DNA from 3 places in the Streptomyces sp. NPDC087420 genome. Region 3 is predicted to be linked to each of the others. Evidence: riboswitches for the same ligand, from Rfam matches in the RefSeq annotation. Region 3 holds a riboswitch; each other region holds the start of a gene.
What was found. Region 3 has a riboswitch for thiamine pyrophosphate ahead of thiO (glycine oxidase ThiO). Riboswitches for the same ligand answer to the same signal wherever they lie in the genome.

Region 1 (4,274 bases), on a different contig from region 3:
CCCGCCGCCGTACCGTCCAGGCGTGCACCGCCAGGATCGCGCCGACGGCGGCGAACTGGACGAGGGTCAGCACGGCGGCCGTGGGCAGGTCCAGGAGTTGCGCGGTCTGCCGGTAGATCTCCACCTCCAGCGTGGAGTAGGCGGGACCGCCGAGGATCTGCACGACACCGAAGGAGGTGAAGGTGAAGAGGAAGACCATGAGGGCGGCGGCCGCGACGGCGGGCCCGAGGGCGGGCAGGGTCACCCGCCACCACGCCGCGAGGCGGCTCGCGCCGAGCACTCGCGCGGCTTCCTCCTGGCGCGGGTCGAGCTGGGACCACAGGCCGCCGACGGTCCGTACGACCACCGCGTAGTTGAAGAAGACGTGCGCGAGGAGGATCGCCCAGACGGTCGTGTCGAGCCGGACGCCCCACAGTTCGTCGAGGAGTCCGCCGCGCCCGAGCAGGGCGAGGAAGGCCGTGCCGACGACGACGGTCGGCAGGACGAACGGCACGGTGACGACGGCCCGGAGCAGCTGTTTGCCGGGGAAGTCGAAGCGCGCGAAGACGTACGCGCCGGGCAGGGCGACGACCAGGGTGAGCGCCGTGGAGGCGAGGGCCTGCCAGGTGGTGAACCACAGGACGCCGAGGATGTCGGGGCGGCTCAGCACGTCACCGACGCGGCCGAACTGCCAGACCCCGCCGGTCCGCAGCCCCCGGCCCACGATCGCCGTGACGGGATAGGCGAAGAAGACCGCGAAGAACACGACGGGCAGGGCCATCAGGCCGAGCCGTACGGCATGTGCCCGTACGGCCCGGCGGTCCGGCTCGCGGGCTACTTCACTACGAGTGAGGTCCACGTCTGGATCCACTGCTCCCGGTTGGCGGCGATCTTGTCGGGCGCCACCGTCTCCGGCTGGTCGACGGTCGCGCCGAACTCGGTGAACAGCGGGGGCAGGGGGACGGCCTTGACCACGGGGTTCACGAACATGTTCAGCGGCATGTCCGCCTGGAACCGGCCGCTGATCAGGAAGTCCAGCAGCGCCTTGCCGCCGGCCTCGTTCTTCGCCCCGCCGAGCAGGCCCGCGAACTCGATCTGGCGGAAGCAGGTGCCGGTGGCGACGCCGGTGGGCGCGACCTTGGGCTGCGGCTCGGAGTACAGCACCTCGGCGGGCGGGCTGGAGGCGTACGAGACGACGAGCGGGCGGTCGCCGTTGGCCTTCTTGCCGCCGGCGGATCCGGAGAAGCTCTCGTTGTAGGCCTGCTCCCAGCTGTCCACGACCTGGACGCCGTTGGCCTTGAGCTTCTTCCAGTAGTCCTGCCAGCCGGAGTCGCCGGCGTGGGCGACCGTACCGAGCAGGAAGCCGAGGCCCGGCGAGGAGGTCGCCACGTTCTCGGTGACGAGCAGGTTCTTGTACTGCGGTTTGATCAGGTCGTCGAACGTCTGCGGCGGCGCGAGCTTCTTGTCCGCGAAGTACTTCTTGTCGTAGTTGACGCAGATGTCACCGGTGTCGATCGGGGTGACCCGGTTCTTCGCCGCGTCCAGCTGGGTGTCGGCGGCGACCCGGTCGAGTCCCTTCGCCTTGTACGGCGTGAACAGGCCGTTGTCGAGGGCGCGGGAGAGCAGGGTGTTGTCCACGCCGAAGAAGACGTCGCCCTGCGGGGAGCCCTTGGTGAGGATCTCCTTGTTGAGCGCCTCGCCGGCGTCCCCGCTCTTGAGGACCTTGACGGTGTAGCCCGTCTCCTTGGTGAACGCCTTGAGCACGGCGGGAGAGGCGTTGAACGAGTCGTGGCTGACGAGGGTGACGGTCTTGGACTTCGTCCCGCCGCCGTCGCCGGACGACCCCGTACTGTCGGACCCGCCGCAGGCGGCGAGGGTCGAGACCCCGAGCGCGGCGACGAGCGCGAGGGCCGCTGTTCTTCTGGCGTGCTTGGTACTCACTGGTTTTCCTCCTGGGGACTCCAGGAGAAGACGCGGCCCTGCCCGGAGTGTCCGGGCAGGGCGCAACAGCTTGAGTGATGTCCGAACTTCCTACCCAGAATGACCTGGGCAAGGTTCAGAGGGTCTGCGACCGGTGTCCGCTCGTGGAGCCGGATCCGTGTCGCACTCTCAGCGCTGTGGCGCTCCCCTGTCGGAATATGTGCCGTACGGAAAATCTGTTGTTCAGGACCAGATTACACAGCTGCCCCTCAGCGTTCGGTAGCGGCCAGCTGCCCGCACGCTCCGTCGATCTCCTGGCCGCGGGTGTCGCGTACGGTCACCGGCACGCCGTGCCGCGCGATCGCCTCCACGAAGGCCTTCTCGTCCTCGGGGCGCGACGCCGTCCACTTGGAGCCCGGGGTCGGGTTGAGGGGGATCAGGTTGACGTGCACCCGCTTGCCCTTGAGCAGCCGGCCCAGCCGGTCGCCCCGCCACGCCTGGTCGTTGATGTCCCGGATCATGGCGTACTCGATGGAGATCCGGCGGCCGGACTTCGCCGCGTACTCCCACGCCGCGTCCAGCACCTCCGGCACCTTCCAGCGGGTATTGACCGGTACGAGGGTGTCGCGCAGTTCGTCGTCCGGCGCGTGCAGCGAGACGGCGAGGCGGCACTTGAAGCCCTCGTCGGCGAAGCGCAGCATCGCCGGGACCAGGCCGACCGTCGAGACGGTGATCCCGCGCTGCGAGATGCCGAGGCCGTCGGGCTCGGGGTCGGTGAGCCGGCGGATCGCGCCGACCACCCGGTTGTAGTTGGCGAGCGGCTCGCCCATGCCCATGAAGACGATGTTCGAGAGCCGCGCGGGACCGCCGGGGACGTCGCCGTCGCGCAGGGCGCGCATGCCGTCGACGATCTGGTGCACGATCTCGGCGGTGGACAGGTTGCGGTCGAGGCCGGCCTGGCCGGTCGCGCAGAAGGGGCAGTTCATCCCGCAGCCCGCCTGGGACGAGATGCACATGGTGACCCGGTCCGGGTAGCGCATGAGCACGGACTCGACCAGCGTGCCGTCGTGGAGGCGCCACAGGGTCTTGCGGGTGGTGTCGTCGTCGCAGGAGATGTGCCGTACGACGGACATCAGGTCGGGCAGCAGCTCCGCCGCGAGCTTCTGCCGCGCCCCGGCGGGGATGTCGGTCCACTGCTCGGGGTCGTGCACGTAGCGCGCGAAGTAGTGCTGGGACAGCTGCTTGGCGCGGAAGGGCTTCTCGCCTATCGCGGCGACGGCCTCACGGCGCTCGGCGGGCGTGAGGTCGGCGAGGTGCCGCGGCGGCTTCTTGGCTCCGCGGGGCGCGACAAAAGTGAGTTCTCCGGGGGTCGGCGGGGCCATGAACGCAAGTCTCCTCGGTGCGGCGAGGCCCGATCCCCGGTGCCACGGGGAAGAGCGGCACCACGTTGCCGGTGCCGGGAGACCTCACGGGATCAGCCCCGCGCGGGCGCGGGGACCAAAAGGGCTCGCCACCGGTGAGTGGCGAGCCCTTCAAGAGTACCGGTGCGGCTCACCCCGAGCCGACGAAGATCACCAACAGCAGCCAGACCACCGGCGCGGTGGGCAGCAGGGAGTCGAGCCGGTCCATGATGCCGCCGTGGCCCGGCAGCAGCGTCCCCATGTCCTTGATGCCGAGATCGCGCTTGATCATGGATTCGCCCAGGTCACCGAGGGTGGCGCTGGCGGCGACCGCGATGCCGAGCAGCAGACCCTGCCACCAGACGCCGTCATCGATCATGAACTGCATGGAGAGCGCGCCCGCGACCATCGCGAAGACGACCGCGCCGAGCAGCCCTTCCCGCGTCTTCCCGGGGCTGATGCGCGGCGCGAGCTTGTGGGTGCCGAAGCGCCAGCCGACGGCGTACGCGCCGGTGTCGCTGACCACCGTCAGCAGCAGGAACATCAGCACCCGCCGGGCGCCGTCGTCCGCGGTGAGCATCAGCGCGACGAAGGTGGCCAGGAACGGGACGTAGAACGCGGCGAACACCCCGGCCGTGACGTCCCGCAGATACCCCTCGGGCTCCTCGGTCATCCGCCACACCAGGACGGCGAGCGCGGTCAGGGCCATCGCGACCCAGGCACCCTCGACCCCGCGCACGTACCCGGCGACGACCATCGCGGCGCCGCCGACGGCCAGCGGTACGAGAGGGGCCTTGATGCCCTTCTTCTCGTGGAGGCGGGAGGTCAGCTCCCACAGCCCGACCACGACGGCGACCGCGACCACTCCGACAAAGGCGGCCTTGACGATGAAGAGCGAGGCCGCGACCACCACACCGAGCCCGACGCCGACCCCTATGGCCGCACGCAGGTCACGGCCCGCCCGCTTCTTCGGCG
Region 2 (4,274 bases), on a different contig from region 3:
GTCGGACGTTCACATCCGGCTCCAGGTCGGTGAGGACCACGCGCTGTTCCGGGTGAGCGCCGCGCCGGTCGTGGCCTTCCTGGACCGTACGGACCGGCTGGTCCCGCTCGGCCAGGAGCGCACGCTCGGTGATTTCGAGGGCAACCTGGAGGAGGCGCTCGGCCGCATCCTGGCGGAGGAGAACGCGGGCTGAGGCGGCCTGGCGCGGTCGCCTCCTCGCGCGATCACTTCCTCACGCACGCGGTCATTCCGCACGCCGTCATTTCCTCATACAGGCCGGCGCCGTCACTTCCTGCGGCGGCGGCCCCTGCTGCCGTGCGGGCGCACCGCCGTGCCCTGCCCCGGCACCATGGGTGCCGTCTCCCGCCCGAGAGCCCCCGACCGGTCCGCGGACACCACCAGCGCCGCCAGGGCGGTGGTCACCGGCACGGACGCGACCAGGCCGATCGATCCGACCAGGGTCCGTACGATCTCCTCCGCCACCAGCTCGCTGTTGGCGACCGTTCCCACCCCGGACTGCGCGATGGAGAAGAGCAGCAGCAGCGGCAGCGCCGCTCCCGCGTAGGCCAGCACGAGCGTGTTGACCACGGACGCGATGTGGTCGCGGCCGATGCGGATTCCCGCCCGGTAGAGGGCGCGCGGTCCCATCGACGGATCCGCGGCGTGCAGTTCCCAGACCGCCGAGGTCTGGGTCACCGTCACGTCGTCGAGGACACCGAGCGAACCGATGATCACGCCGGCCAGCAGCAGACCGCTCATGTCGATGTGCGGATACAGCCCGTGGATCAGGCCGGTGCTGTCGTCGGTGTTGCCGGTCAGGCTCGCCCAGCCGATGAAGATCGAGCCCAGCAGTCCGATCAGCATCAGGGAGACCAGCGTGCCGATGACCGCGACCGAGGTTCTGGCCGTCAGGCCATGGCACATGTAGAGCGCGATGAGCATGATCGCGCTGGCTCCGACCACCGCGACGACCAGCGGGTTCGAGCCTTGCAGCACGGCGGGCAGGATGAAGAGCGTCAGCACTCCGAAGGAGACCGCGAGGGCGATCAGCGCCATGAGCCCGCGCAGCCGCCCCACCACGACCACCGCGAGGGCGAAGATCCCGGCGAGCAGGGCCATGGGGAGGTGGCGGTCGACATCGGTGACCGAGTACTGGAGGTCGTGGGGAGCGTCGGGCGCGTACGCCAGTACCACGCCCTGTTTCACGTGAAACTGCCGTGGCGCGTCCGGCTGGACGACCTCGATGAAGGTACGGCCCTTCTCCTTGCCGCTGGTGACCTCGACCGTGGCCTTCTTGCACTGCCCGGTCTCCGTCTGTTCCGCCTCCCGCCCCCCGGGTGTCGAGGTGTCGCCGGTCGACGGGATTTGGGAGGCGTTCACGTCCTTGCAGTCCACCGGCTGGAGCTTCACCACCTGGCCCTGCTCGGTCTGCCGGTCGAACCCGACCCCCGAGCGCTCATGGGCGGGCGCGCCGCCGGGCCACAGGACGACCAGGCCCACGACCACGGCCGCGGCGAACGGGATCAGCACCGCCGCGATGACTTTGCGGAGGTGCTGGGAGACCGGCTCGGCAGGCCCGTGGCTGTGCGTGTGGCCGTGCGTTTCGTGGCTCTGCTGGGATGAGGTCACCCGCAGATCATTGCAAGAAGCCGGAGGCCCTCTGTTCAGCACGCCGGTGGTGGGGCTAGCGTGGTCACACCTTTGCACACGCGGGAGCTCGGAGCACCGGGCTGAGAGGGCGTTGACTGTGTAGTCCCGGGGACATCCCCCTGGACTCCCATCGCTGCGCCGACCGCCGAACCTGTTACCGGGTAATGCCGGCGTAGGGAGTAGGTCTCATGACCGTTCAGGACGCACACACGCCTGCCTCGGAATCGGATTCCCCGGGCGAATCGGGGAATCCGGGCGGGGCCGTGGATCAGAACGGGACCGAGAGGTCCATCGGCTGGCACAAGGGATACGTCCAGGGCTCGCGCCCCGACCTCCAGGTGCCCGTCCGTCAGGTGCATCTCACCAACGGCAAGGACGTGACGCTGTACGACACGTCGGGGCCGTACACCGACCCCACGATCGAGACGGATGTCCGCCGCGGGCTCGCGCCGCTGCGGGAGAACTGGATCATCGGGCGCGGTGACACCGAGGAGTACGCGGGCCGCCCGGTCCGCCCCGAGGACGACGGGCTCAAGCACACCTCGCCGCGCGGGGGGCTGCGGAACCTCGACGCCGTGTTCCCGGGCCGGCCGCGCCAGCCCCGGCGGGGCCGGGACGGGCAGGCGGTGACGCAGCTCGCGTACGCACGCCGTGGCGATGTCACTCCGGAGATGGAGTACGTCGCGATCCGGGAGAACGTCGCGCCCGAGGTCGTCCGCGACGAGATCGCCGCGGGCCGGGCCGTACTGCCGGCGAACGTCAATCACCCGGAGATCGAGCCGATGATCATCGGCAAGCGGTTCCTGGTGAAGGTCAACGCCAACATCGGCAACTCCGCGGTCACCTCCTCCATCGAGGAGGAGGTGGACAAGATGACGTGGGCCACCAAGTGGGGCGCGGACACGGTCATGGACCTCTCGACCGGCCGCAACATCCACACCACCCGGGAGTGGGTGCTGCGCAACTCCCCCGTGCCCATCGGCACGGTGCCGCTCTACCAGGCGCTGGAGAAGGTCGACGGCAAGGCCGAGGAGCTGACCTGGGACATCTACAAGGACACCGTCATCGAGCAGGCCGAGCAGGGCGTCGACTACATGACGGTCCACGCCGGAGTGCTGCTGCGGTACGTGCCGCTGACCGCCCGCCGCAAGACCGGCATCGTCTCGCGCGGCGGCTCGATCATGGCGGCGTGGTGCCTGGCGCACCACAAGGAGTCGTTCCTGTACGAGAACTTCGAGGAGCTCTGCGACATCCTCGCCGCGTACGACGTGACGTACTCCCTCGGTGACGGCCTGCGGCCCGGGTCCATCGCGGACGCCAACGACGAGGCGCAGTTCGCCGAGCTGCGGACGCTGGGCGAGCTGAACACGATCGCCAAGCGCCACCACGTACAGACCATGATCGAGGGCCCCGGGCACGTCCCGATGCACAAGATCAAGGAGAACATCGACCTCCAGCAGGAGATCTGCGAGGAGGCGCCGTTCTACACGCTCGGCCCGCTGACGACCGATGTGGCGCCCGCGTACGACCACATCACCTCGGGCATCGGCGCGGCGATGATCGCCTGGTGGGGCACGGCGATGCTCTGCTACGTCACGCCCAAGGAGCACCTGGGACTGCCGAACCGCGACGACGTGAAGACGGGTGTGATCACCTACAAGATCGCGGCGCACGCGGCGGACCTCGCCAAGGGGCACGCGGGGGCGCAGGAGTGGGACGACGCGCTGTCGGACGCGCGGTTCGAGTTCCGGTGGGAGGACCAGTTCAACCTGGCCCTCGACCCGGACACGGCGCGCGCGTTCCACGACGAGACACTGCCGGCCGAGCCGGCGAAGACCGCGCATTTCTGCTCGATGTGCGGGCCGAAGTTCTGCTCGATGAAGATCTCGCAGGACATCAGGCGCCAGCACGGCGGTGACCTGGTGCCCGAGGAGATCGAAGCGGGCATGGTGGAGAAGTCGAAGGAGTTCGCGGCGGCCGGCAACCGGGTCTATCTGCCGCTGGCGGAGACGGGCGGCAGGTCGGCCGGCTGACCCGGCCGCCTCAGCGGAGGGGGGCCCGCCAGGCCACCAGTCCCGGCCGGCCCGCCTCCGCGAAACCCACCGCTATTCGGGCTGGTGTTCCGGGCCGCCGAAGTCGGGGCTGGTGAAGTCCGGGCTGCTGAACGTGGGGCGCTGGTGGGCCGCTGAGCCCTCGTCAGGGCTGGAGAAGCCGGGGTGGCTGTAGCCGATCTTGGGCAGGTGGCCCACCGTACGGGGCGGTGCCGGCGCCGCCCGGCCCGCGCTCGGGTCGGCGAGGGCCCTGCGCAGGAAGGGCAGGATGCCGCGCTCCAGGAGGGCGTGGCGCCAGGCCTCCCTGGCCCGTGCGACCTCGTCCGGCAGCTCCCCGCCGGACTCCTCGACGGCGGGGACCTGGGTGGCCCCGTTGCGTACGGCCGTGATGAGCAGGCCGACCGCCGCGCCCAGGATCCCGAGCACGGTGACCGCGCCGAAGAACCAGCCCACCGCGATCAGGGAGTTGGCGAAGGCGGGCGCCGGGGTCAGTGCCTTGAGGAGATAGCCGACGAGCAGGAAGATCAGCGCCGCGGTGCCGCCGAGGACGGGGACCAGGACGGTGATGACCGC
Region 3 (4,274 bases):
CATACCGCCCACCGCGATGCGCGCGTCGACGCGGTACCGGCCGTCGAGCAGGTGGCCGACGAGGGGGTCCTGAAGGGTCGTATCCACGGTGCGAGTGTACGAGCCGGGGTGGCGGGGCGGCCGGGGACGCGGTCTCTTGCAGCGCACCTGTGACGCGCGACGCGGTCGCGCTTTTGTCCTCAATCGCCGGACGGGCTTGATTGTGCCCGCTGCGGGCCGGCTTTTTGTGCGCGGGTTGTTGCCGGGGGCCGGGCAGGGGTCGTGTCCTGCACTGCATGTTTTACGTCGCGTTCAGCACCTTGTATTGGTCAACGTTCGCCATGCGACACAAAACACGCTCTACGTTCCGGACACGACCCCTGCCCGTCCCCCTTCCAGGCCCGCGCCAAAACAACCTGGCCCACCCCGGGTCTTTAAGCCCGTCCGGCGTTTGAGGACATCAGTAGGCCGCGCCGCCCGCCGGGCGCGACGTCTACGTGAACGCCGGGCGCTCCGGGTCGAGCGTGGCGACGCCCTCCGAGGGCGAGGACGCCCGGGCGAAGCGCCGGCGGGGGATCCGGCCCGCCCGGAACGCCAACCGCCCCCCCGCCACCGCGTACCGCATCGCGGAAGCCATCAGCTCCGGCTCCCGCGCCCGCGTCACCGCAGACGCGAGCATCACCGCCGCACACCCCAGCTCCATCGCCAGCGAAGCGTCGGACGCCGTGCCCGCGCCCGCGTCCAGGATCACCGGGACGCTCGCGTGTTCCACGATCAGCTGGAAGTTGTGCGGGTTGCGGATGCCCAGGCCGGACCCGATGGGCGACCCCAACGGCATGATCGCCGCGCAGCCCACGTCCTCCAGCTTGCGGGCCAGCACGGGGTCGTCGTTCGTGTACGGCAGGACCGTGAAGCCGTCGTCTACCAGCGTCTCCGCCGCGTCGAGCAGCTCGATCGGGTCGGGCAGCAGCGTGCGCTCGTCCGCGACGACCTCCAGCTTGATCCAGTCCGTGCCCAGAGCCTCGCGGGCGAGCCGCGCGGTCAGGACCGCCTCCCCGGCGGTGAAGCACCCCGCCGTGTTGGGCAGGGCCCGGATCCCCAGGGATTCGAGGACGGACAGCACGGACCCCTGCACGGTGGGGTCGAGGCGCCGCATCGCGACGGTGGTGAGTTCGGTGCCCGACGCGATCAGGGACCTGCGCAGGACGTCGAGGCTCGGCGCACCCCCCGTACCCATGATCAGGCGGGAGTCGAAGACGGTGTCGCCGATGACAAGCCGGTCGTCGGCCATGGTCAGCCTCCCTGGACGGCGGTGAGGACTTCCACGCGGTCGCCGTCGCCCAGGAGGGTGCCGGACCAGCGGGAGCGCGGGACGACCGTCTCGTTGAGGGCCGCGGCGACACCCGAGGGCGCGGGGGTCAGCGTCGCGACCAGCACGTCGAGCGTGGTGCCCGCGCCGATCGCGCGCGGCTCGCCGTTCACGGAGATGGAGAGGGTCACGGAGACGTTCACGGTGTCGGTCATGCGAGCTGCTCCTGACGTACCGGGGCGGGGGAGAAGCGGCGGGGGGTGAAGGGGCGCGCGACCTCGGGGAGTTCGCCGGTGGTCAGCACGTCGGCCATCGCGTCCCCGGTGACGGGGGTGAGGAGGACCCCGTTGCGGAAGTGGCCGGTGGCCAGGTGGAGGCCGGGGAGGGCGGTGGGCCCGAGCAGGGGCGCGTTGTCGGGCGAGCCCGGTCGCAGTCCGGCGCGTGCCTCGGTGAAGGGCAGTTCGGTGATGCCCGGCACCAACTCGTGCGCGTCGCGGAGCAGTTCGTACACCCCGCCCGCCGTGACCGTGGTGTCCCAGCCCTGCTCCTCGCTGGTCGCGCCGACGACGAGTTCGCCGTTCTCGCGCGGCACGAGGTAGACGTGGCTGCCGCGTACGACGGCCCGTACGGACCTGGAAAGGAACGGCGCGTACGGCCGGGGCACCGTGAGCCGCAGCACCTGGCCCTTGACGGGCCGTACCGGCGGTATGACATCGGTCGGCAGACCCGCCAGCCTCCCGCTGAGGCTCCCGCCCGCCAGGACGGTCTGGTCCGCGGAGAGCGCACGGCCGTCGGCCAGGACGACGCCGGCCGCCCGGTCCCGTACAACCGTAAGACGGTTCGCGAACGAGCGGTGGAAGACCACCCCGGCCCGTTCGCAGGCCGTCACGAGCGCCGCCGCGAGCCGGCGGGGATCGATCTGGTGGTCGCCGTCGACCCGCAGGCCCCCGCGTACGCCGGGCGCGAGCATCGGCTCCAGCCGCCGGCACTCGCGTCCGGAGAGCCACTCCGAGGAGAGCCCGGAACGCTGCTGGAAGCCGTGCAGTTCGCGCAGGTGCGCGCGGTCGTCGGCGTCGAGGGCCACGGCGAGCGTGCCGCACGCGCGGTAGCCGGTGTCCTGGCCGCTCGCCGCTTCCAGTTCGGCGACGAAGGCGGGGTAGCGCGCGGCGGAGGCGAGGTTGAGCCCGAGCAGCGTCTCCTCGCCGTAGTGGAGTTCGGTGACGGCCGCGAGCATGCCCGCCGCGACCTGCGCGGCCCCGCCGCCCGGCTCGGGGTCGGCGACTGCGGTACGCAGGCCGCGCTGCGCGGCCCGCCAGGCCGTGACCAGGCCGATGATGCCGCCTCCGACGACCAGGACGTCGGAGGTGTGGGAGACGGTGGAGACGTCGGAATGGACGGTTTCGGGGTGCTGACCCGTATGAGACGACTGCATGGGCGTCCAGCCCCTCCCTTCGCCGGCATGACCCGGATCAGGTTCGTACGGTCGGAGGCCGTCAGCCTCCCTCTCAGCCCGGTGCGTCCGGGCTCCCGCGAGGTAGTGTCACCGGCCAGACTAACGCCCTGTCCCCCGCCCGGTAAGGGAGCAATCACCGTGGCCCGTTCGCTGGACGGTCTTGTCCTGGCCCCCGTCGCCGACCAGGCGCCGGGTCAGGTGGGTACCCGCACGCGCTTCACGTACGGCGAGCGGGGCGGCCGGATCTGGGCCGCCTACGAGGGCGGTGACGTGGAGCGGGGGTATCTGGTCGGGACCCGTGAGGGGGACCGGCTCGACTTCCGGTACGTACAGCTCAAGCGGGACGGCGGGACGTCCTCCGGGCACTGCGTCTCCCTGGTGGTGGACCTGCCGGACGGCAGGGTCCGGCTGGAGGAGACGTGGGAGTGGGAGTCGCGGGAGGGCAGCGGGACGAGTGTGGTGGAGCAGCTGCCGACTGACGTCCCGTCGGTTCTCTAAGGTGATCGGGTGAGCGAGCAGCGGAGACATCCGGAAGAGCGGAACGTCGTCATCGTCGGGGCCGGGATGGCGGGGGTGCAGACCGCGGTCGCCCTGCGCGAGGGCGGCTTCCGCGACCGGATCACGCTGATCGGCGCGGAGCCGCATCCGCCGTACGACCGGCCGCCGCTCTCCAAGGCGGTCCTGCTCGGCCAGGCGGACGGGTCGTCCTTCGACATCGACTTCTCCGCGCTCTCCGTCGAGCTGCGGCTCGGGCTCCCCGTGACCGGGCTGCGGCCGGACGTACGGGAAATCGACACGCCGGACGGTCCTGTGCCGTACGACGTGCTGGTCGTCGCGACCGGCGCGGAGCCGGTCAGGCTGCCAGGTACGGAGGACGTCCCCGGCGTCCATCTGCTGCGCACGCTGGACGACGCCGAGCGGCTGCGGCCCGTGCTGGCGCGGCAGGACGCGGTCGTGGTCGTGGGCGCGGGCTGGATCGGCGCGGAGTTCGCGACGGCGGCGCGGGAGGCGGGGTGCGCGGTGACGGTCGTGGAGGCGGCGGACCGGCCGTTGGCGGGGATTTTCCCGGCGGAGGTGGCCGCGCCGATGGCCGGGTGGTACGCGGAGAGCGGCGCCGAACTGCTGACGCACGCGCGCGTGGCGTCCGTCGAGCCCGGCGCGGTGGTCCTCGCGGACGGCCGGCGGCTGCCGGCGGGCGCGGTGGTCGTGGGCATCGGGGCGCGGCCCGCGACGGGCTGGCTGGCGGGCTCGGGCATGGAGCTGGGCCCGGACGGTTCCGTCACCGCGGACGAACGACTGAGGACGTCGCTGCCCGGCGTGTACGCGGTGGGCGACTGCGCGTCCTTCCCCTCGGCCCGGTACGGCGCGCGGCTCCTCGTCCACCACTGGGACAACGCGCTCCAGGGGCCCCGTACCGTCGCCGCCCGGATCATCGGCGAGACCGAGGGCGTCTACGACCCGGTGCCGTACTTCTGGTCGGAGCAGTTCGGCCGGTTCGTGCAGTACGCGGGCCACCACGCGTCCGCCGACACC

Region 1: it holds a riboswitch for thiamine pyrophosphate, as region 3 does, so the genes downstream of both, ACIO1C_RS28450 (thiamine ABC transporter substrate binding subunit) here and thiO (glycine oxidase ThiO) in region 3, are expected to answer to the same signal.
Region 2: it holds a riboswitch for thiamine pyrophosphate, as region 3 does, so the genes downstream of both, thiC (phosphomethylpyrimidine synthase ThiC) here and thiO (glycine oxidase ThiO) in region 3, are expected to answer to the same signal.

The regions. Positions count from the first base shown of each region.
Region 1 is NZ_JBIUXU010000014.1:189,758-194,031, reverse strand. It holds gene ACIO1C_RS28455 (ABC transporter permease) at 1-760, opposite strand, end outside; gene ACIO1C_RS28450 (thiamine ABC transporter substrate binding subunit) at 814-1,920, opposite strand; TPP riboswitch at 1,990-2,119, opposite strand; gene rlmN (23S rRNA (adenine(2503)-C(2))-methyltransferase RlmN) at 2,169-3,281, opposite strand; gene ACIO1C_RS28440 (phosphatidate cytidylyltransferase) at 3,451-4,274, opposite strand, start outside.
Region 2 is NZ_JBIUXU010000002.1:256,490-260,763, reverse strand. It holds gene ACIO1C_RS04615 (SsgA family sporulation/cell division regulator) at 1-193, shown strand, start outside; gene ACIO1C_RS04610 (YibE/F family protein) at 286-1,629, opposite strand; TPP riboswitch at 1,700-1,846, shown strand; gene thiC (phosphomethylpyrimidine synthase ThiC) at 1,839-3,683, shown strand; gene ACIO1C_RS04600 (hypothetical protein) at 3,756-4,274, opposite strand, start outside.
Region 3 is NZ_JBIUXU010000004.1:231,255-235,528, reverse strand. It holds gene pknB (Stk1 family PASTA domain-containing Ser/Thr kinase) at 1-87, opposite strand, end outside; gene ACIO1C_RS09675 (thiazole synthase) at 473-1,270, opposite strand; gene thiS (sulfur carrier protein ThiS) at 1,273-1,503, opposite strand; gene thiO (glycine oxidase ThiO) at 1,500-2,720, opposite strand; TPP riboswitch at 2,718-2,829, opposite strand; gene ACIO1C_RS09660 (hypothetical protein) at 2,880-3,239, shown strand; gene ACIO1C_RS09655 (NAD(P)/FAD-dependent oxidoreductase) at 3,306-4,274, shown strand, end outside.